DNA from 3 places in the Nonomuraea sp. NPDC005730 genome. Region 1 is predicted to be linked to each of the others. Evidence: riboswitches for the same ligand, from Rfam matches in the RefSeq annotation. Region 1 holds a riboswitch; each other region holds the start of a gene.
The links. A riboswitch is a leader RNA that binds a small molecule or an ion and turns the genes downstream of it on or off. The one in region 1 is predicted to bind cobalamin.
Positions count from the first base shown of each region.

Region 1 (7,170 bases):
CGACCGGCACGAGGAGCTGTGCCGGTCGGCGCTGGCGGCGGCGGGCGTGCCGGTCCTGGGAGCGATCCGCCGCGACGACGCCGTGGCCACGCCCTCCCGCCATCTGGGGCTGGTGCCGGCCGCCGAGCGCCGGACCGAGGCGGTCGCCGCCGTGGACCGGCTGGCCGCCTTGGTGGCGCGTTCGTGCGATCTGGACGCGTTGCTGCGGCTGGCGCGCTCCGCTCCCCCGCTGGGCGGCCCCTCCTGGACGCCGCCGGTGCCCGGCGCGACGGGCGGCCGGCCGGAGATGGCCGGTGGGGCGCGCGGCCGGCCGGTGGTGGCCGTGGCCGGTGGGGCGGCGTTCACCTTCGGCTACGCCGAGCAGGTCGAGCTGCTGCGGGCGGCGGGGGCGGAGGTGGCCGTCTTCGATCCGCTGCGCGACGCGCGGCTGCCGGACGGGACCGGCGCGATCGTGATCGGCGGCGGCTTCCCGGAGGTGTACGCCGCCGAGCTGGCCGCCAACGAGCCCCTGCGGCAGCAGGTCGCCGCCTTCCCCGGCCCGATCGCCGCCGAGTGCGCGGGGCTGCTGTACCTGTGCGACGAGCTGGACGGTCAGCGCATGTGCGGGCGCGTCCCCGGGCGGGCGCGGATGACGTCCAGGCTGACGCTCGGCTACCGGGACGCCGTCGCGCTGCGGCGCTCACCGCTCACCAGGGCGGGCGAGCGGCTGCGCGGGCACGAGTTCCACCGCACGGCCGTCACGTACGCGGGTGAGCCGCTGTTCGGCTGGGACGGCGGCCACGACGGGTACGGCGATCCCGGCGTGACCGCGTCCTACCTGCATCTTCACTGGGCGGGCGCGCCGCGCCTGGCTCAGCGGCTGGTGTCGTCCTCCAGGTCGCCCTCGGTCTTGAGGTAGACCTCCTGCAGGCCGCGCAGCACCTCCGGGTCGGGGTGCTGCCACATGCCGCGCTCGGCGGCCTCCAGGAGGCGTTCGGCGATGCCGTGCAGCGCCCAGGGGTTCGAGCGGGCCATGAACGCCTGGTTCTCGGGGTCGAGCACGTACGTCTCCGTGAGCTTGTCGTACATCCAGTCGGCGACCACGCCGGTGGTGGCGTCGTAGCCGAACAGGTAGTCGACGGTGGCGGCCAGCTCGAAGGCGCCCTTGTAGCCGTGGCGGCGCATGGCGGCCAGCCAGCGCGGGTTGACCACCCTGGCGCGGAAGATCCGTGAGGTCTCCTCCGACAGGGTGCGGGTGCGCACGGCGTCCGGACGGGTGCTGTCGCCGACGTAGGCGGCCGGGGCCTTACCGGTGAGCGCGCGGACGGTGGCGATCATGCCGCCGTGGTACTGGAAGTAGTCGTCGGAGTCGGCGATGTCGTGCTCGCGGGTGTCGACGTTCTTGGCGGCGACGGCGATACGGCGGTAGGCGTCCTCCATCTGGGGACGGGCGGCGACGCCGTCGAGGTCGCGGCCGTAGGCGTAGCCGCCCCACACGGCGTACACCTCGGCCAGGTCGGCGTCGTCGCGCCAGTTGCGGCTGTCGATGAGCGGCAGCAGCCCGGCCCCGTACGCGCCGGGCGCGGAGCCGAAGACGCGCATCGTGGCCAGCCGCTCGTCGCCGCCCGTCGCGGCCACGTGGGCGCGGACGTAGTTGTCCTCGGCCGGCTCCGCCAGCGACGCGACCAGCCGTACGGCGTCGTCGAGCATGCCGACCACGTGCGGGAAGGCGTCGCGGAAGAAGCCGCTGATGCGGACCGTCACGTCGATGCGCGGGCGGCCCAGCTCGGCGAGCGGGATCGGCTCCAGGCGGATGACGCGACGCGACGCCTCGTCCCATTCGGGGCGGACGCCGAGCAGGGCCAGCACCTCGGCGACGTCGTCGCCCGCCGTGCGCATGGCGCTGGTTCCCCACACCGACAGCCCGACCGAGCGCGGCCACTCGCCGGTGTCGGCGCGGTAGCGCTCCAGCAGCGACTCCGCCATCGCCTGGCCGGTCTCCCAGGCCAGGCGGCTGGGCACCGCCCGGGGATCCACGGAGTAGAAGTTGCGGCCGGTCGGCAGCACGTTGACCAGGCCGCGCAGCGGGGAGCCGCTGGGGCCGGCCGGCACATAGCCGCCGTCCAGGGCGTGCAGGACGTGGTCGAGCTCGTCGGTGGTGCGGGCCAGGCGCGGCACCATCTCGGTGGCGGCGAAGGCCAGCACGCGCGCCACGAGCTCCACCCGTTCCCCGGGCGCGGGGCCCAACAAGGTGGGGGCGACATCGGGCGTCCCGTCCAGCACCGCGCGGGTGACGGCGGGGGCGGCCTCCGGGGCCCAGGCGTGCTCCTCCATGGCCTGGACCAGGGCGCGGGCGGTCGTCTCCGCGCGGTCCACGTCGCCCAGCCCCGCCGTCCCGTCCTCGGCCAGGCCGAGCGCCTCACGCAGGCCGGGCAGCGTCTCCCTGCCGGCCCACATCTGCCGGGCGCGCAACATGGCCAGCACCAGGTCCACCCGTACCTGGCCGGTGGGCGCCTGGCCGAGGACGTGCAGGCCGTCGCGGATCTGCGCGTCCTTCACCTCGCACAGCCAGCCGTCCACGTGCAGGATGAGGTCGTCGAACTCGCTGTCGTGCGGCCGGTCGGCCAGCCCGAGGTCGTGGTCCAGCCGGGCGGCCTGGATCAGCGTCCAGATCTGCGCCCGGATCGCGGGCAGCTTGGCCGGGTCCATGGCGGCGATCGTGGCGTGCTCGTCCAGCAGCTGCTCCAGCCGGGCGATGTCGCCGTAGGTGTCGGCGCGGGCCATCGGCGGCACCAGGTGGTCCACCAGCACGGCGTGCGCGCGCCGCTTGGCCTGTGTGCCCTCCCCCGGGTCGTTGACGAGGAAGGGGTAGATCAGCGGCAGGTCGCCGATGGCGGCGTCGGTGCCGCACGCGGCGGACATCCCCGCCGACTTGCCGGGCAGCCACTCCAGGTTGCCGTGCTTGCCGACGTGCACCATCGCGTGCGCGCCGAACTCGGCCGACAGCCAGCGGTAGGCGGCCAGGTAGTGGTGGCTCGGCGGCAGGTCAGGGTCGTGGTAGATGGCGATCGGGTTCTCCCCGAAGCCGCGCGGCGGCTGCACCATCACCACCAGGTTCCCGGCCCGCAGCGCGGCCAGCACGATGTCGGTCCCGCTGTCGCCCTCGTGCACGAACAACTCTCCGGGCGGCGGGCCCCAGTGCCGTTCCATCTCCTCGCGCAGGGCCGCGGGCAGGGTGCGGTACCACCGCTCGTAGGAGGCGGCGGAGATGCGGACCGGGTTGCCCGCCAGGTGCTCCTCGGTCAGCCAGTCCTGGTCCTGGCCACCGGCGGCGATCAGCGCGTGGATGAGCGCGTCGCCGTCCTGGTCGGCCACGCCGGGGAAGCCGTCGCCCAGGTCGTAACCCGCCTCGGCGAGGCGGGCCAGCAGCCGGACGGTGCTCGCGGGGGTGTCCAGCCCGACCGCGTTGCCGACGCGGGAGTGCTTGGTCGGGTACGCCGACAACATCACCACCAGCCGCCGTTCGGCGGGAGGGGTGTGCCGCAGCAGGCCGTGGCGCACCGCGATGCCCGCCACCCGGGCGGCCCGCTCGGGGTCGGCGACGTAGACGGTCAGCCCGTCGGGGTCGATCTCCTTGAACGAGAACGGCACCGTGATGATCCGCCCGTCGAACTCCGGGATCGCCACCTGGGAGGCCGCGTCCAGCGGCGACAGCCCGTCGTCGTTCTCCTCCCACGCCTGCCGGGTGGTGGTCAGGCAGAGTCCTTGCAGGATGGGCACGTCGAGCTCGGCCAGCGCGCCGACGTCCCATGCCTCGTCGTCGCCGCCCGCTCCCGCGGTGGCCGGACGGGAGCCACCCGCCGCCAGCACCGTGACGACCAGCGCGTCCGCCGCGCGCAGCGTGTCCAGCAGCTCCGGCTCGGCCGCGCGCAGGGACGAGCAGAAGACCGGCAGCGCCTGCCCGCCCGCGTCCTCGACGGCGTCGCACAACGCCTCGACGAACGCGGTGTTGCCGGCCATGTGGTGCGCCCGGTAGTAGAGCACGCCCACCACGGGACCGCCGGTGGTCCTGGCGGGGCGGTCCAGCCTTCCCCAGGTGGGGGCCGGGGCGGGCGGCTCGAACCCGTGCCCGGTCAGCAGGACGGTGTCGGACAGGAACGCGTGCAGCTGGGCCAGGTTGGCCGGACCGCCATGGGCCAGGTAGGCGTGTGCCTCGGCGCACACCCCGCCGCTGACCGTGGACAGCTCCATCAGCTCGGCGTCGGGAGCCTGCTCCCCGCCCAGCACCACCACCGGGCGCGGCCCGGCCAGCAGCGCGTCGAGCCCTTCGGCCCAGGCCCGCCGCCCGCCCAGCAGGCGCACCACGACGAGGTCGGTCCCCTCCGTCAGGCCGGGGACGTCCTCGGCGGTCAGCCGGGCGGGATTGCCCAGACGGTAGCCCGCCCCGCAGGCGCGAGCGCTCAGCAGGTCGGTGTCGGAGGTGGAGAGCAGCAGAACGGTACGGCTGTCGCCAGGCACGGCGCATTCCTCCCTCGGGGTCCTCGCCCCGGTCGCGGGTGACACGACGGCAGGAGTCTCCTGGCTCCCGGATCGACGCTCACCCCGGCCTTCCCGCCCGTTTCCGGGCAGTGGCCTCGTGGTGGGGTTCGCTCCCCGGTCACAGTGGCGGGACCGCGCCGGTTTCGCACCGGCTTCCTCCCATTGCCATCGCCTACGCCGAAGCTTACGACAGGAGCGACCCGTCCCAGAAGTGGCGTTACGATCCCTTCGTGCCCGTAGGTGAATCTTCCGGACGTACGCGGCCCGATGCCTGTCCCGGGGCGCTCCAGGTGCACGAGGCCGCCGACGGCCCGCTCGCCCGCGTGCGCCTGCCCGGCGGCGCGGTGTCGGCCGCGCGGCTCCGCGTGCTCGCCGTCTGCGCGGCCGAGCTGGGAACGGGGGTGATCGAGCTGACGTCGCGGGCGAACGTCCAGGTGCGGGGGCTGCGCTCGCCCGAGGTCTTCGCCGGGCGGATCGCGGCGGCCGGGCTGCTGCCGTCGCCCGCGCACGAGCGGGTGCGCAACATCCTGGCCTCGCCGCTGAGCGGGCGCGGGCCGGACGGGCTGCTGGACGTGCTGGCGATGGCGGACGCCCTGGACCGGGCGCTGTGCGCGCGGCCCCGGCTGGCCGCCCTGCCGGGGCGCTTCCTGTTCGCCCTGGACGACGGCACGCGGGACGTCGCCGGGCTCGGCGCGGACGTCACCTACGTGGCGACCGGACGCCTGCTGCTCGCCGGCACCGACACCGGGCTGACCGTCGCCCCGGACGCGGCCGTCCCGCTCATGATCGACGCCGCCGAGGCGTTCCTGGACGAGCTGCCCCCCGACGGCCCGCGCGCCTGGCGCATCCGCGAGCTGCCGGACGGCCCCGTCAGGATCGCCGCCCGCCTGCGCGCCGGCGAACCAGGCCGGATGGACGCCGCGGACGCCGCGGACGCCCCGCCCGCCTCCGCGCGCCGCCCGTCCGCGGGCAGGATCGCGCAGCGGGACGGCCGCGTGGCGATCGAGGCACTCGTGCCGCTCGGCCGGCTGACGTCCGCCCAGGCCGGAGCCCTCGCGGACATCGGGCGGCCGGTGCGCCTGACGCCCTGGCGGACCGTCGTCCTGCCGGACCTCTCCCCCGGCGAGGCGGACCGGACCGAGCGGGCGCTGGCCGCCATCGGGCTCGCCACCGACCCGGACTCCCCCTGGGCCGGGGTCACCGCCTGCACCGGCCGTCCCGGCTGCGCGAAGGCGCTCGCCGACGTGCGGGCGGATGCCGGGCAGTGGGTGCGGGGCCTCGGCCGCGCGCCCGCCACGCCCGTCCACTGGGCCGGTTGCGAGCGGCGCTGCGGCCTGCCTCGCGGCCCGGTCCGCCAGATGATCGCGACGATCAAGGGATACGAGGAACGCCAGGAGTGAGCGACTACATCCGCGACGGTGCCGAGATCTACCGGCGCTCGTTCGCGACCATCCGCGCCGAGACCGACCTCACGGGCCTGCCGCCCGAGGTCGCCCAGGTGGCGGTGCGCATGATCCACGCGTGCGGCATGACCGACCTCGTGACCGACCTGGCCTGGTCCCCGGGGGTGGTCGCGCGGGCCAGGGAGGCGCTGCGCGGCGGCGCGCCGGTGTTGTGCGACGCCATGATGGTCGCCTCCGGCGTGACCCGGCGCAGGCTGCCCGCGGGCAACGAAGTGTTGTGCACGCTGGGCGATCCGCGCGTGCCCGAGCTGGCCGAACGCCTCGGCACCACCCGCAGCGCCGCGGCCCTGGAGCTGTGGCGCGACCGCCTTGAGGGCGCGGTGGTGGCGATCGGGAACGCGCCGACCGCCCTGTTCCGGCTGCTGGAGCTGGTGGCCGAGGGCGCGGGGCGCCCCGCGGCCGTGCTCGGCATCCCGGTCGGCTTCATCGGCGCGGCCGAGTCCAAGCAGGCGCTGGCCGACAGCGACCTGGAGCACCTGGTGGTGCACGGCCGTCGCGGCGGCAGCGCGATGACGGCGGCCGCGATCAACGCCATCGCGAACGAGACGGAGTGATGACCATGTCAGGACGCCTGTACGGAGTCGGCCTGGGCCCCGGCGACCCCGAGCTGGTCACGGTCAGGACGGCCCGGCTGATCGGCGAGGCCGACGTGATCGCCTACCACGCCGCCCGGCACGGCCGCAGCATCGCCCGTTCGATCGCGCTGCCGTACATGCGCGCGGGCCAGATCGAGGAGCTGCTGCTCTACCCGCTGACCACGGAGACCACCGACCACCCCGGCGGCTACCAGGGGGCGCTCGACGACTTCTACGCCGACTGCGCCGAACGCCTGGCCGCCCACCTGGACGCGGGCCGCACCGTGGTCGTGCTGGCCGAGGGCGACCCGCTGTTCTACGGCTCCTACATGCACATGCACAAGCGGCTCGCCCACCGCTACCCGACCGAGGTGGTGCCCGGCGTGACCTCGGTCAGCGCCGCCTCCGCCGTGCTGGGACGGCCGCTGGTCGAGCGGGACGAGGTGCTGACCGTGCTGCCCGGCACGCTGCCCGCGCAGGTGCTGGCCGAGCGGCTGCGCGACACCGACTCGGCCGCCGTGCTCAAGCTGGGCCGCACGTTCGGGAAGGTCCGCGACGCGCTGGCCGAGGCGGGCCGCCTCGACGACGCCTGGTACGTCGAGCGTGCCACCATG
Region 1 covers NZ_JBEXYK010000077.1:2,034-9,203, forward strand. The annotation lists gene ABZ444_RS45695 (cobyrinate a,c-diamide synthase) at 1-898, shown strand, start outside; gene cobN (cobaltochelatase subunit CobN) at 853-4,497, opposite strand; cobalamin riboswitch at 4,532-4,709, opposite strand; gene cobG (precorrin-3B synthase) at 4,749-5,918, shown strand; gene ABZ444_RS45710 (precorrin-8X methylmutase) at 5,915-6,535, shown strand; gene ABZ444_RS45715 (precorrin-2 C(20)-methyltransferase) at 6,541-7,170, shown strand, end outside.

Region 2 (7,170 bases), on a different contig from region 1:
CGGCCGCGTCGAGCAGCAGGTCCACGAGGTGGTCGTGCAGGAGGTTCACCTCGTCCACGTACAGGACGCCGCGGTGGGCGGCCGCCAGCAGCCCCGGCTCGAACGCCTTCACCCCCTCCGTCAGCGCCCGCTCCACGTCGAGCGAGCCGGCCAGCCGGTCCTCCGACGCGCCGACCGGCAGCTCCACCAGGGCGGCCGGCCGTTCCACCCCCTCGCCGCGGGGCTCGTGCGGCCCGTCCGGGCACTCCGGATCGGGTACGACGGGATCACAGGCGAACCGGCAGCCGGGCACCACGGTCACCGTGGGCAACTGGGCCGCCAACGCCCGCACGATCGTGGACTTCGCCGTTCCCTTCTCCCCGCGTACGAGCACCCCGCCCACCCGGGGCGACACCGCGTTCAGCACCAGTGCCAGCTTCAGGTCGTCGAGCCCGACGACGGCGCTGAACGGATAGGTGACGATCAAGACTCAGGCCTTCCGGTTGACGTGGACCACCCGCCAGCCGTCCCGCGCGACGGTCAGCTCGGTGGTGGACAGAGGAGCCAGGTCGAAACGGGCCGCGCGCAGCGGATCCAGCCCCAGGACGTGGCCGAGCGCCGCTCTGATGACGCCCGCGTCGCAGACCACGACGGCTCGCGGCTCGTCCCGGACCGAATCGAGCCAGCCGGCCACCCTGGCGGCGAGCGCGGCCAGCGACTCACCGCCGTGCGGGGCGGCGTGCGGGTCGGCCAGCCAGCTCGCCAGCGCGTCCGGCTCCTCCAGCGCGACCCGCCCGTACGGCAGGCCCCGCCACCGGCCGCAGTCCGCCTCCGCCAGGGCGGGGGTCTCGCGTGCCGCCAGCCCCATGGCGGCGGCCGTCTGCCGCGCGGCCCTGCCGGGAGCGGCCCAGGCCGCCGACGCCTCGACGGGCCGTAACGCGGCGGCCCTGGTCAGGCTCGCCGCGTCGGCGTCCTCGTCGGCGGGAAAGCAGCCGGCCCGCATCCCCGGTGTCGTGGCATGCCGGACGAACAGCACCCTGCTCAGCTCGGCGCCGCGACCAGCGGATGAGCCGCCGCGCGTCGCTCCGCCCGGTCGCTCGCCCAGCCGAACAGCACGCCGAACGCCGCCCAGAAGACGAGCTGCGTGCCGATCGAGGCGAGCCGGAACTCCCACAGCAGCGTGGCGGGGAACCCCTCGGGCACCTCGTCGACCGCCGGCAGCAACCACCACGCGGCGACGACGGGCACGAGGAACGCGACCGCCGCCGCCGTCCAGCGCGCCCACGGGTCGCCCTCGACGCGGCGGGCCGTCGCCACCGCGATCGCCGTCGCCGCCAGCCCGACGAGGATCATCACCACGTAGAGCAGCGTGCGGCTGTCGATGGTGTCCGGATCACCCACCGCAGGCGGGTTGGCCGGATATTTCACGAAGGGCACGAGGATGATCGCGGCGAACGCCGTACCGGCCGCGGCCACTGCCAGCCGCCCGTCGGAACGTGGGCCGACCCGCCCGCGCAGCCCGGCGAACACCAGGGCGAACACCCCGCCCACGGCGAGCCCGTAGAGGCCGGTGGCCAGGAACAGCCCCGCCTTCTGCACGGGCCTGCCGACCACGGCCTCCTCGCCGTGGCTGTGCTCGGCCGCTTCGGCGTGGCCGTGCCCGGCCGTCCCGGCGTCCGGATCGGGCGACCCGGACCGGGCGGCGGCCTCCTCCAGGGCGATCGCGTGATCCACGCGAGGTTCACCGAAGGCGAAGGCGAAGGCGCCCGCGATCAGTCCGGCCAGGAGTCCGATGAGCAGACCTCTGGCCAGGAAGGTGCGTACCATGCCCGGCCCTCAGTGGCAGGGCACGCCGAGCAGGTGACGCCCGTCGTGCATCAGCTCGTGCAGGAAGGTGCCGGTCTGGGAGATGGCGCCGTTGTCCATCAGAACCAGGTAGGCCACCAGCAGCAGCACGGGCACGGCCAGCAGCAGCCAAGGGCGCAGGCGCGGAAAGGGAATCGTCGAAGGGGTGGACAACCCACTCATGTCAAGCCTCCTCAGGGGTCACGCGTCCCATATCACGAGGTCACGGCTGCCAAGCGACCTGGCTCCCGGGATCCACGTCCCGGATACAGTGGCGCGTCCGCACCGGCATCTCACCGGATTTCCCTTGGACAACCGTGAAATCTACCGGAACGTATCCTTTCCTCACGTTCGCGTCAATATGCGAACGATGGCCCCCGGGTCGCCGGCCAGGTACGCCCCGTCCCGGGTTCGCCGCCACCCCGCTCCGTGCCAAGGCAGTCAGGACTGCGGATCTAGCATGCGTTGGTGATTCGACCGCATATCGGGAGCCAGGTTGGGCATCGAGCGATTGGGGAGGGATCCGGTGCCATGAATGTTGCCCGCGAGGTGCGCGACCGCTATACGGACGCGTTCAACGCTCACGATATGCAGGCGCTACTTCGCACTTTCAGCCCGACCGGGGTGTCCATCAGCCCCGAAGGCGTATCTCAGGGACACAGCGAGCTGGCCTCCTATCTGGAGGAGTTCTGGGCGGCATTCCCCGACGTCCGGGCGGTGATCACGGAGTCCTCCGAAGGTGAGGCCACAACCGTCGACGAGCTTCTCATGGTGGGCACCCATCGAGGGCCGTACACCATGCCCGACGGTCAGGTGCTTGCCGCGACGGGTCGCCCTGTTCGTTTGCGATGCTGTTATGTCTGCACGGTGGAAGACGGACTCATAACGAGTTTGCGCCTGTATTTCGATCAACTGGAGCTGCTCAGCCAGCTCTCCTGCTCGGTGACTTTGCTCCGTCCTTAGCGGATCGCATCCGCTCGTCCTGCACCTGGCAGATGTACCTTCAGCAGGGCTCTGGTCGATCTTCGCGACCGGCCGCACTCCGGCCACATGACGACGGAAACTCGGCGTCAACGGCGCCCTGCTGTCACTGGGCTTCGTCATCGGGACGATCGGCGGCGGCCTCATCACCAGCGGCCGGTTCCGGTATGCAGCCGCGCCGGCTCCCGCCAGGCTGGGGTGAGCAGACGTCGTGAACACTTGTCCCGTGATCGGTGAAGAACCGGTGTGAACCCAGGGATCGAGAGGTGACCTCGATGTCACGCGCGCTGCCGGCCCAGGCAGCGGACGCCGTGATCATCGAACAGTCCAGGCGGGAGCCGGAGCGCTTCGCCGCCATATTCGACCGCTACTACCCCGAGATCCACGGCTATGCCGCGCGCAGGTTAGGCGCGGGCCTGGCCGACGACGTCGCCGCGGAGACGTTCCTCATCGCCTTCGACAAACGGGCAGGCTACGACGTCTCCCGCGCCGACGCGCGGCCCTGGTTGTACGGCATCGCCTCCAACCTCATCGCCCGCCATCATCGCGCCGAAGTACGCCAGTACCGGGCCCTGGCCAAGGCGGGCGCCGACAGCCCCGTGGAGGACCACGCCGACCAGGTCGCCGGGGCCGTCGACGCGGGAGCCCGCACGTCCCGGCTGGCCGAGGCGCTCGCCGAGATCGCCGATCGCGATCGGGACGTGCTGCTCCTGGTCGCCTGGGCGGAGCTGACCTCGGAGGAAGCGGGCAGCGCGCTCGGCATCCCGGCCGGAACGGCCCGCTCACGACTGCACCGGGCCCGCAGAAGAATCCAAGCCGCACTGGAAAGGGACGGATCATGAACGACCTCGAAAGGCTGCGCGAGGACTGGGCGCGCCCGGCGCCGCCGGCCCCCGACGCCCAAGCCGCAGCGCGGGCGGCTCTCCTGGCCCGCGCCGGCCGTCCACGCTCCAGGCGCGGATGGGCGATCCGGGCGCTGGCGGTGGCCGCCGGCGCCGTGATCATCGCTACCGGGGTGAGCGTGTTCCAGGGAGAGCGCACGCTGCCCGCCGCCAACGCTCAGGTGGTGCTGACCAGGATCGCGGCGGCCGTACAGGAGAAGGAGTTCGCGCCGCCCCGCGGCGACCAGTGGATCTACACCGAGAACCGTGACGTGGGCTGGGACAAGGGTATCGACCAGGGCGAACGGCTCACCCCGCGGACACCGCTGCCGGAGACGCTCGACCCGCTCTGGACCCGGGCCGACGGCAAGGGGGTGGGCTATCTGGTGAACGGCAAGCTGCAGACCTCCGATCCCGGTGAGAGGGCGCCGGAGAACACCTACGCGTTGCTGGCCTCGCTGCCGACCGACCCTGACGCGCTCCTGGCCAAATACCGTGAGCTCTACCAGGGGCAGGTCCCTGCCGACGACGAGTGGATCTTCCTGCGCTTCGCCGTGACCCTCAGCCAGAACCTCGTCTCACCGGAGCACGAGGCCGCGATCTTCCAAGCGATAGCCAAGCTGCCCGGAGTGACGGTGGACGAGACGGCGACCGACACCGAGGGACGTCCCGCGGTGTCGGTCTCTCAAGTCGCCGAAGGCTGGCGCAAGGTCGAAATCCTCCTGGACCCCACGACCTACGCCTACCGGGCGCGGCGGGAGACGGCGATCACCGACCATGAGGAGCGTTATCCCAAGCCGAACGGCGCCCTGATGTTCACGATGAAGGACGGCGAGTGGGTCCCCGTTCCTCCTCATCTGGAGTGGAGCATCGAGAAGGGAACGACCTGGTCGATCTCCACCCGCGTCGCGATCGGCGTCGTGGACCAGGCCGGGGAGCGGCCGTGACCCTCCTGGGCCTGGACATCCCCGACACCACCACGACGGAGGCCGTCGCCGCGATCAACCGCACCACCGCGGGCGCACACGGAGACGGGCGTCAGGCCGTCTCCCGTGTGGCCCATGCGCGCACGTGCGAGACGTCGAGGAGTTCGGCTCCGTCACCGAGCGGCGGCGCCCCGGAGCCCCTGCACTCGACGTACCGGTCGAGGAACGCCGGCGTCAGCGCCCCCACGAGCCGGGTGACGCGCTCCCCGTCCACGAGGCCGAGGTGGCCGAGGTGGCCCAGGCGGTGCTTGTCGGGCAGCAGCGCCAGGTCCGTGAAGTCCCGGTGCCCGGCGTCGGCGATCTTGACCCGGACGACTTCCTCGCGCAGCCCCATATGGCGGAACTCCTCGTAGAACAGGTCACTGTGGTGCCCGCCGCCCTCGAAGTCCGCGTACAGGCCGAGGACCGGCACGCGGGCGGAGCGGCCGAAGAGGTCGGGCATCAGGCGCATGCCGTCGAGGTTGACGGCGGCGCGGCCGCGCGGGTCGGCGTGCGCGGCGCCGGCGGCGGCGCACCCGCCGAGGGACATTCCCATGTACGTCAGCCGCGTCAGGTCGCAGGCGCCGGCGAGGTCGCCGAAGGGGCCGTCCGGTGTCGCGGCCGACAGCGCGACGGTGACGGCGATCATGCGGTCGCGCCACTATCGCTGCATCGCTGCGGTCGTCGCGTACGCGGTCAGTCGCCGTACCGCTAGTTCGGCCAGCAGCCGCGCGCCGTCGTCCAGCACCACGTCGTCGAACTCCGCGCGTGGCGAGTGGTTCTCCTCCGCCTCGTCACGGCCCAGATGCGCCGGGCGCGCGCCCAGGAACACGAAAGCCCCGGGCACCCGCGCCAGCATACCCAAGGCGTCGTGCCTGACTTCATCCGATGTCGTGCTGACACAGCACGCGGAAGATCGTGAAGATGTACGCATGAGTGCATCGCAGCCCTTCGCCGGCCCCGGTTCCGCCCCGGATCACCGCTACCTGCTCGACAACGCCCGGGTGGAGGCGGGCGAGCGGTTCACCTGGCTGGCCGAGCTGTTCGACGGTGTCACACTGGGGCACTTCGACCGGCTCGGAGTGCGGGCGGGCCGGCGTTGCTGGGAAGTCGGCGCCGGAGGCCCCAGCATTCCCGAGGCACTCGCCACGGCCGTCGGGCCGACCGGTCACGTGCTGGCCACGGACATCAATCCGGCCTGGCTGGACCCGCACGGCGGGTACGAGGTGCTCCGGCACGACGTCGTCGGGGACCCGCCGCCGCGGCCGGGCACGTTCGACCTGGTGCACGCCCGGCTCGTGCTCGTCCACGTGCCCGACCGTGCCCGGGCGCTGGCGACGATGGTGGCGGCGCTGCGCCCCGGTGGCTGGCTGCTCATCGAGGACGCCGATACCGAGCTGCAGCCGCTGGCCTGCCTCGACGAGGCCGGCCCGGCGCAGCGGCGCGCCAACCGGCTGCGGCGCGCCGTCCGGGAGTTGATGACCCGCCGCGGCGCCGACCTGCGCTTCGGCCGTACGCTGCCGCGGGCGCTGCGTGCGGCCGGCCTGGTCGACGTCGCCGCTGCCGGCTGCTTCCCGGTCGGCGGGGTGGCCTGCGACCGGCTGGAGGCCGCGACGGTGCGCATGGTCCGCGCCGAGTTGCTCGCCGCCGGTCTGGCCGACGACGCCGAGATCGACGCGCACCTGGCCGCCGTCGAGGCCGGCGAGCTCGACCTCACCCTCGCGCCGCTGATCTCGGCATGGGGACGCCGCCCGGAACAGCCCGCGGCGCCCGGGCCGCGCTGAGCCACAGACCGGTGAACACGGCGCCGGCCGGGGACGAGGCCGCTGACGCGCTCTGCTCCCGGCGGCTCCCCGGCGGTCGTCAGGCGAGGACGGGAAAGTTGCTGCGGAAGGTGCCGCGGGGGTCGCGGGACCGCTTGACGTCCCGGAGGCGGGCCAGGTCGTCCGGGGCGAAGGCGGCGGCGGCGCGCTCGCCCGGCGCGAGGAAGGTGAACGGTTTGCGCCCCGACGTGCCGGGCACCAGCGCCCCCGTCAGCCGGTCCATGCGCTCGCGTACGGCGGCGCCCCCGTCCTGCCCGGGGATGCCGAACAGGTACAGCGCGTACGGCTCCTCCAGGTGTCCGGCCGGGATGCCGGAGGGCCGGGCCAGCGCGCCGCCCAGGTGCCGGAGCTGGACGCTGAGAAGCGGGTCGATGGGCTGCTCCAGCAGCGCGGCGGCCACCTCGTCGGTCAGCCCGGTCAGGAGCTCGGCGCGGGACATGCCGGGGCCGGGGTCGGTGGGTTCGGCGGTGATGCCGCCCAGTCCGGCGACCGGCAGCACGGCGCGGGAGTCGGACAGTCGCCCCGCGATCTTCTCCAGCGGCCGCATCAGCGTCTCGGCGTCGCCGCCCGCGCCGAGGTAGGTGGCGTCCACGGCCACCAGCGGGGCGGCGCCGGGGAACTGCAGGAGGTCGTACCAGAGGGTCAGCTGGTCGGGTGCGGTGGCGGTGATCTCGCGGTAGGCCTCCAGGACGGCGG
Region 2 covers NZ_JBEXYK010000021.1:123,115-130,284, reverse strand. The annotation lists partial or broken gene ABZ444_RS24575 (ATP-binding protein) at 1-463, opposite strand, end outside; gene ABZ444_RS24570 (histidine phosphatase family protein) at 470-1,015, opposite strand; gene ABZ444_RS24565 (CbtA family protein) at 1,021-1,806, opposite strand; gene ABZ444_RS24560 (CbtB domain-containing protein) at 1,816-2,007, opposite strand; cobalamin riboswitch at 2,042-2,171, opposite strand; gene ABZ444_RS24555 (nuclear transport factor 2 family protein) at 2,356-2,787, shown strand; gene ABZ444_RS24550 (RNA polymerase sigma factor) at 3,081-3,647, shown strand; gene ABZ444_RS24545 (CU044_5270 family protein) at 3,644-4,633, shown strand; gene ABZ444_RS24540 (hypothetical protein) at 4,725-5,300, opposite strand; gene ABZ444_RS24535 (hypothetical protein) at 5,313-5,498, opposite strand; gene ABZ444_RS24530 (methyltransferase domain-containing protein) at 5,584-6,435, shown strand; gene ABZ444_RS24525 (FAD-binding oxidoreductase) at 6,515-7,170, opposite strand, start outside.
Region 2: it holds a riboswitch for cobalamin, as region 1 does, so the genes downstream of both, ABZ444_RS24560 (CbtB domain-containing protein) here and cobN (cobaltochelatase subunit CobN) in region 1, are expected to answer to the same signal.

Region 3 (7,170 bases), on a different contig from region 1:
CTCGGCCGGATGCAACATCCGGCCGGAAGGTACAAACTAGCAGAAGACGATCACCACATGTGACCCGCGGCGTCAGCCGTGCAGCAGGTCGAGGATGTGCGGCCAGGCGTCGGCTCCCAGCCTGGCGTCGGCGACCGGGTCGCCCCCGTAGCGGAAGTCCGGCGATTCGGGGGCGGGCCCCTCCCCCGGCAGGCGCGGACGATGACCGGCCTCGGCCCGGCTGACCACCCGGACCGTGCGGCCGGCGGCACGACGGCGGGCGGCCAGCCGCCCGGCGAACGGCACGGACGGCCACATGGCGTCATCCCCGCCCGCCACCAGCAGCACGTCGGCCGCCGCGGCCTCGATGGGGATCTCCGCGGCCGGCAACAGGCCGGCGAACGTGCGCTGGCTGAGCTCGTACAGTTCGCGCAGGGCCAGCGGGCCGTGCTCGGGCTCGGCCTCGGCCCAGTCGTCGTCGTACGGGACGAACGGCAGCGGCCGCCCCCTCCACGTCCAGGACGACCGGTAGGGACGTTTCTCCCCGTCCGGCCCCGGCCCGACGTTGCCCCACACGACCGAGGTCGGCGACAGCGCCACCACCCCGCCGACCCGCCGATCCCGGACGGCGGTCAGCAGCGCGGCCTCGGCCCCCTTCGACATGCCCAGCACGCAGACCCGCCGGACGCCGGTGGACTCCAGCAGGTCGACGGCCGACACGAAGGTCTCCAGCGGGATCTCGCAGATGCCGGGCGGCTGCCCGGGACCGCCGAACCAGCGGATCGACAGCGCGGTCACCCCCTCCGCGGCCAGCAGGCGGGCCCTGTCCCGTTCGATCCGCCCGCTCGACCCCGCCAGCACGAGCACCCCCGTACGCACGGCCGGGCCCGGTGTGACCAGGACGCCTTCCCACGGGCAGGTCAGTTCGCGCTCGTCCATCACCGTCACCCCTCGGCACTCGGCGGAACGGCATTCTACTGAGACGGTGCGCCCATCGAAATGGTGCATCATGGCGGCAACACCCCATGACGAGCGGAGCACACCATGTCCTTCCAGGCCTACCTGGACAACATCGAAGGCAAGACCGGGCTGACCCCCCGTCAGTTCATCGCCCTGGCCGAGGAACGCGGCTTCGACGCCCCGTCCACCAAGGCCGGGACGATCATCGACTGGCTCAAGCAGGACTACGACCTCGGACGCGGCCACGCCATGGCCCTCGTCCACGTGATCAAGAAGGGTGCGCAGATCGACGCCAAGCACGTCGGCACCACCGGTTCCCACCGCGACGAGTCCGACGTGCTCTGGCTGGACGGCAAGGACAACCGCCCCGAGCCCGCCTGACCGGGCCGGCGAACCCGGTGCCCGGCGGGGTCGAACCCCGCCGGGGGTCTTCACGTCGTGGATCCGTACGGGTCAGAAGTCGGCGTCGAAGCTGACCGAGCCGGTCACCCCCACCTGGTACGCCGACACCCGCCGCTCGAAGAAGTTCGACAACTCCTGCACGTCCTGCAGCTCCATGAACGCGAACGGGTTCTTCGCCCCGTACAGCGGCTCGATGCCGAGCTGGGCCAGCCGCCGGTCGGCCACGTGCTCCAGGTACGAGCGCATGTCCGTGGTCGACATGCCCGGCACGCCCTGCCCGAGCAGGTCCTCGGCGAACTGCGCCTCGCAGTCGACCGCCTCGGCCAGCATCTCCCTGACCTGGCGGGCCATCTCCTCGTCGAAGAGGTCCGGCTCCTCCTGCCGGACGACGTCCACCACGTCGAAGGCGAAGGCCATGTGCATGGACTCGTCGCGGAAGACCCAGTTGGTGCCCGAGGCCAGCCCGTTCAGCAGGCCGCGCGAGCGCAGGAAGTAGACGTAGGCGAACGCGCCGTAGAAGAACAGGCCCTCGATGCAGGCGGCGAAGCAGATCAGGTTGAGCAGGAACGCCCGCCGGTCGTCGCGGGTCTCCAGCCGCTGGAGGCTGCCGATGGAGTCGATCCAGCGGAAGCAGAACTCGGCCTTGCGCCGGATGGAGGGGATGTTCTCCACCGCCGCGAACGCCGCGAACCGCTCCTCCTCGTCCGGCACGTACGTGTCCAGCAGGTTCAGGTAGAACTGGACGTGCACCGCCTCCTCGAACAGCTGCCTGCTCAGATACAGGCGCGCCTCGGGCGCGTTGACGTGCTGGTAGAGGTTGAGCACCAGGTTGTTGGCCACGATCGTGTCGCCGGTGGCGAAGAAGGCGACCAGGCGGCTGACCAGGTGGCGCTCGGCCGCCGACAGCCTGGACAGGTCCTTCAGGTCGGAGTGCAGGTCCACCTCCTCGACCGTCCAGGTGTTCTTGATCGCGTCGCGGTAGCGGTCGAAGAACAGGGGGTAGCGCATGGGCCGCAGGGTCAGGCTCATGCCCGGGTCGAGCAACATCGGATTCTCCTCGGGGGTCACTGGCAGGCTTCGCACGACTCGGGGTTCTCCAGGGAGCAGACCAGGGCTTCCTCGGACTTGTTCACGAGGGGCACGGTGGCCTGCTGGATGCGGGTGGCCGGTCGCGAGCGCAGGTAGTAGGTGGTCTTCAGGCCGGACTTCCAGGCGTACAGGTACATCGAGGAGAGCTTGTCGATCGTCGGCGCGCTCATGAACAGGTTGAGCGACTGGCTCTGGTCGATGAACGGCGAGCGCGCGGCGGCCATGTCGATCAGGGCGCGCTGCGGCAGCTCCCAGGCGGTGCGGAACAGCCGGCGCACGTCCTCGGGCAGCTCGGCGATGCCCTGCACCGAGCCCTCGGCCTGCTTGATGGCCGCCCGGACGCGCTCGTCCCACAGGCCGCGCGACTTCAGCTCGGCCACCAGCGCGTTGTTGATCTGCAGGAACTCCCCGCTCAGGGTCTCGCGCTTGAACAGGTTGGACACCTGCGGCTCGATGCACTCGTAGCAGCCGACGATCGAGGCGATGGTGGCGGTCGGCGCGATCGCGATCAGCAGCGAGTTGCGCAGGCCGTGGGCGGCGATGCGCTCGCGGACCGCGTCCCAGCGCTCGGCCTGCGTGCCGCTCTCGCCCCACAGGTCGTGCTGGAGCCGGCCGCGCGCCGCCCACGTCTGGTCGTAGGCGGGGTGGGCGCCGAAGCGCTCGGCCAGGCCAGCGGAGGTCTCCAGCGCCGACAGGTAGATCTCCTCGGCGATCCGGGTGGACAGCTCCTTGGCCTCGGCCGAGTCGAACGGCAGGCGCAGGGCGAAGAAGACGTCCTGCAGGCCCATCACGCCGAGGCCGACCGGGCGCCAGCGCGGGTTGCTGGCCGCGGCCTGCTCGCTCGGGTAGTAGTTGATGTCGATCACCCGGTCGAGGAAGGTGACCGCGGTGCGGACGGTGGCGCGCAGCCGCTCCCAGTCGATGCCGCGGTCGGGCCCGGCGCCCGTCAGATGGGCGGCGAGGTTGACCGAGCCCAGGTTGCAGACCGCGGTCTCGGCGTCGCTGGACACCTCGACGATCTCGGTGCACAGGTTGGACAGGTGCACCACGTTGCCGGGCTCGGCCGCCTGGTTGCACAGGCGGTTGGCGGCGTCCTTGAAGGTCATCCAGCCGTTGCCGGTCTGGGCGAGGGTGCGCATCATCTTGGCGTACAGGTCGCGGGCCTTGACCTGCCGGACGTACCGGCCGTCGCGCTCGGCGGCGCGGTAGGCCTCCTCGAACGCCTCGCCCCACAGGTCGGGCAGCTCAGGGACCTCGTCGGGGTCGAACAGCGACCAGATGCCGTCGGCCTCGACGCGGCGCATGAACTCGTCGGGGATCCAGTTGGCCAGGTTGAGGTTGTGGGTGCGGCGGGCGTCCTCGCCGGTGTTGTCGCGCAGCTCCAGGAACTCCTCGACGTCCGGGTGCCAGGGCTCCAGGTAGACGCAGGCGGCGCCCTTGCGCCGGCCGCCCTGGTTGACGGCGGCCACCGACGCGTCGAGCGTGCGCAGCCACGGGACGATGCCGTTGGAGTGCCCGTTCGTGCCGCGGATCAGCGCGCCCCGGGAGCGCACCCGCGACCAGGAGATGCCGATCCCGCCGGCGAACTTCGACAGCTGTGCCACCTGGGCGTAACGGTCGTAGATGGAGCCGATCTCGTCACGGGGCGAGTCGACCAGGTAGCAGGAGGACATCTGGGTGTGCCGGGTGCCGGAGTTGAACAGCGTCGGCGAGCTGGGCAGATAGGCCAGCGACGACATGAGCCGGTAGAAGCCGACGGCCTCGGCGGGCGTCTCGGCCAGCCCGCAGGCCACGCGCAGCAGCCAGTACTGCGGCGTCTCCACCACCAGCCGGGTGGACGGGTGGCGCAGCAGGTAGCGGTCATAGACCGTGCGCAGCCCGAAGTACTCGAACCGCAGGTCGGCGGTGAGGTCGATGGCGTCGTCGAGCTTGCGGGCGTTGGCGTTGACGAACTCGGCGGTCTCGTCGCCGACGAGCCCCTCGGCGTGGCCCAGCCGGATCGCCTGGCTGAAGGAGGCCACGCCCTGCCCGCGGACCTCCTTGTCGATGTAGCCCGACAGCAGCCGCGCGGCCAGGCGCGAGTACTGCGGCTCCTCGCCGATCATCTCGGCGGCCGTCTGGATGGACAGCCGGTCCAGCTCGGCGGTGGTGGCCCCGTCGTAGAGGCCGCTGATCGTCTTGGTGGCCACCCGCATCGGGTCGATGTCCGTCAGATCGGTCGCCCAGTGCTCCACCGCACGTACGATCTTGTTGACGTCCACCGGCTCCGCGGTGCCGTTGCGCTTGCGCACCTGCATCTGGACGCGCCGCGGCGCGGACCTGTCGGCGTCCGCCCGCGCCGTCCCGGCCAGGTCCGTCATCGGGTCCCCTGTGACCGTCACTGCGCTCTCCCCTCGTGAACTCGGTCAGTTGCCGAGAACGCGCGCAGGAGGCGGACGGCGAGGCGCCACAGCCCTCTCGCCAGTCCGTCCACCGTCCCGCGCGGCCTCGGAGCAGCCGCGCACGCATGATCGCGCGCGGCGCGCCGGCAGGTCTTCGGACTCATGGGCATGCTGTCGCTGCCTACTGGCCGTCGCTTCCCAGGCCTTCGGCCCAGTGCGTCTGACGGCGGTCGTTCCCACTCACCGCTGCGGGGCAGTCCCGGATTTCCACCGGGTTCCCTCTTGCCTCGGCCGCCCTGGCGGGGCGACCGAACCGGCTGCGGGAGACACCATATATAGGGCGGATCAAAAAGTCACACCCAACATGTCGTGTTGCGAAGAACCCAGGCTGCGATCCGCCCGCCTGCCGCAAGGCCGGCCAGGCCGTCCTGTCCGCGGACCGCGAGGCGGATGGATGTGATCGACGTCACAGGCCGGCGATGCCACGTTTTCGCTACTTTAGGTATCGAAACTTCAAGTAGCGAAACTCTGAGGAGACGTCCATGAGCGAGACCTCCACCGGCCTGCGTCCGGTCGTGCCGGACTGGGACACCGTCACCGCCGCCGAACTGGCCGCCTACGCCGAGGCGGAGAACCGGCTGCGCGCCTCCGTCGAGGCACAGGCGATCACCGGCCGGCCGGACCCCGGCGTCACCATCGACTGGCGGACGGTGGCACTGCCCGGCCGCGACATCCCCGTCCGGGTCCACCGGCCGCGAGCAGCGGCCGAGCCGGGCGGCGGGGACGTGCTGCCGCTCGTGCTCCACGTGCACGGAGGCGGCTTCGTCGGCACGGCGCCGCAGAGCGACTGGGTCAACAGCCACCTCGCCGCTCACCTGCCCGCCGTCGTCGTCTCGGTGGACCACCGCCTCCTCGACCAGCGCACGCCGCTGGCCGCCGCCGCCGACGACGGCTGGGACGTGCTCCGGCACGTGCTGGAGAACGCCGCGCAGTGGGGCGTCGACCCGGCGCGGACCGTCCTGTTCGGCGAGAGCTGCGGCGGCCTGATCTGCGCCCTGGCGGCGATCAGGGCCCGCGACGCCGGCCTGCCCTTGAAGGCCCAGGTGCTGGTCAACCCCGCCGTGGAGGTGGCCGGGACGATGTTCGACCACCCCTCGATGACCCAGTACGCCGACACCCCGACGCTCAGCGTGCCGGTGTTGCGGCTGTTCCACCGGCTCGCCGTGCCCGAGGGAACGGACGCCCGCGCGCTCTCCCCGCTGCATGCCGACGACCTGGGCGGGCTGGCCCCGGCGTTCGTGGCGGTGCCGACCCACGACCCGATCGCCGACCACGGCCGCCGCTACGCCGAGGCGCTGCAGGCCGCCGGCACCCCCGCCCGCCTGGCCGAGTACCCGGGGGCCGGGCACGCCTTCCTCAGCATGCCGGTCCTGGCCCCCCAGGCCGAGGACGCGCGGGCGGACATCCGCCGCTTCCTGCACGACGCCCTCACCGCGTAACCCCGCGACCGGAGCGGGCAGGCGGGACGGGCCGGCCCCTCGACGTCGAGGAGATCGTCGGGATGGCCTTCAGGAACGTCGACCCGTACGACAAGGCGGCGGCCTGGGGGTGGGCCGCCGCCGGCGCGGTCAGCGCCCGGCCTCCCGGTCGACGATGCCGTGCGCCAGCCGGGCCAGGGCGGCGGTGATCTGCTCGGGGGTGAGCCCGCGCCTGCGCTGCTCGGCGTAGACCTCGGGGCCCAGCGGGGCGAGCAGGATGTCGGCCAGCGCCTCGGTCTCCGGGACGCCCGCCTGCGCCAGCAGCACCCGCACGTGCGCCCGCCAGAACCCGTAGGCGCCGGTGGCGTACCGCAGCGCGCCCTGCTCGGCGCCCAGGACGAGCGAGATGTGCTCGTCCAGCAGGTCGACCATCGCGGCGTAGAAGGCGGCGAGCCGGTCGGCGGGGGGCGCGCCGGGGCCGAGTGGCGGGTCGCCGCGCAGCAGGCGTTCCTGCAGCACGCGCTCGTGCTCGTCGAGCAGGGCCTGCGCGATCGAGACGGTGTCGGGATAACGGCGGTAGAGCGTGCCCCGCCCGACGCCCGCGGCCTTGGCGATGTCGTCCATCGTCACGCCGCGCGGGTCGCGGGTGGCGAACAGCTCGGCCGCCGCGGCGAGCACCTTGGCGCGGTTGCGGGCGGCGTCGGCGCGCTCGCGCGGGCGGCCCGCCTCCGCCACGGGACGTCCGGTCAGCAACTCGGTACGGGACTCCATGGCGGCGACTCTAACCCACCACGACATAAGTGGACAACGTGCCCGCTTAGTTGCTACGGTCACCTCGACCGCAAACCGGACGTGATGTCCACTTATTTCGAGGAGCTCCT
Region 3 covers NZ_JBEXYK010000085.1:9,193-16,362, forward strand. The annotation lists gene ABZ444_RS47350 (acyl-CoA thioester hydrolase/BAAT C-terminal domain-containing protein) at 73-918, opposite strand; gene ABZ444_RS47355 (DUF4287 domain-containing protein) at 1,024-1,320, shown strand; gene ABZ444_RS47360 (ribonucleotide-diphosphate reductase subunit beta) at 1,393-2,388, opposite strand; gene ABZ444_RS47365 (ribonucleoside-diphosphate reductase subunit alpha) at 2,406-4,811, opposite strand; cobalamin riboswitch at 4,939-5,144, opposite strand; gene ABZ444_RS47370 (alpha/beta hydrolase) at 5,354-6,310, shown strand; gene ABZ444_RS47375 (helix-turn-helix domain-containing protein) at 6,440-7,060, opposite strand.
Region 3: it holds a riboswitch for cobalamin, as region 1 does, so the genes downstream of both, ABZ444_RS47365 (ribonucleoside-diphosphate reductase subunit alpha) here and cobN (cobaltochelatase subunit CobN) in region 1, are expected to answer to the same signal.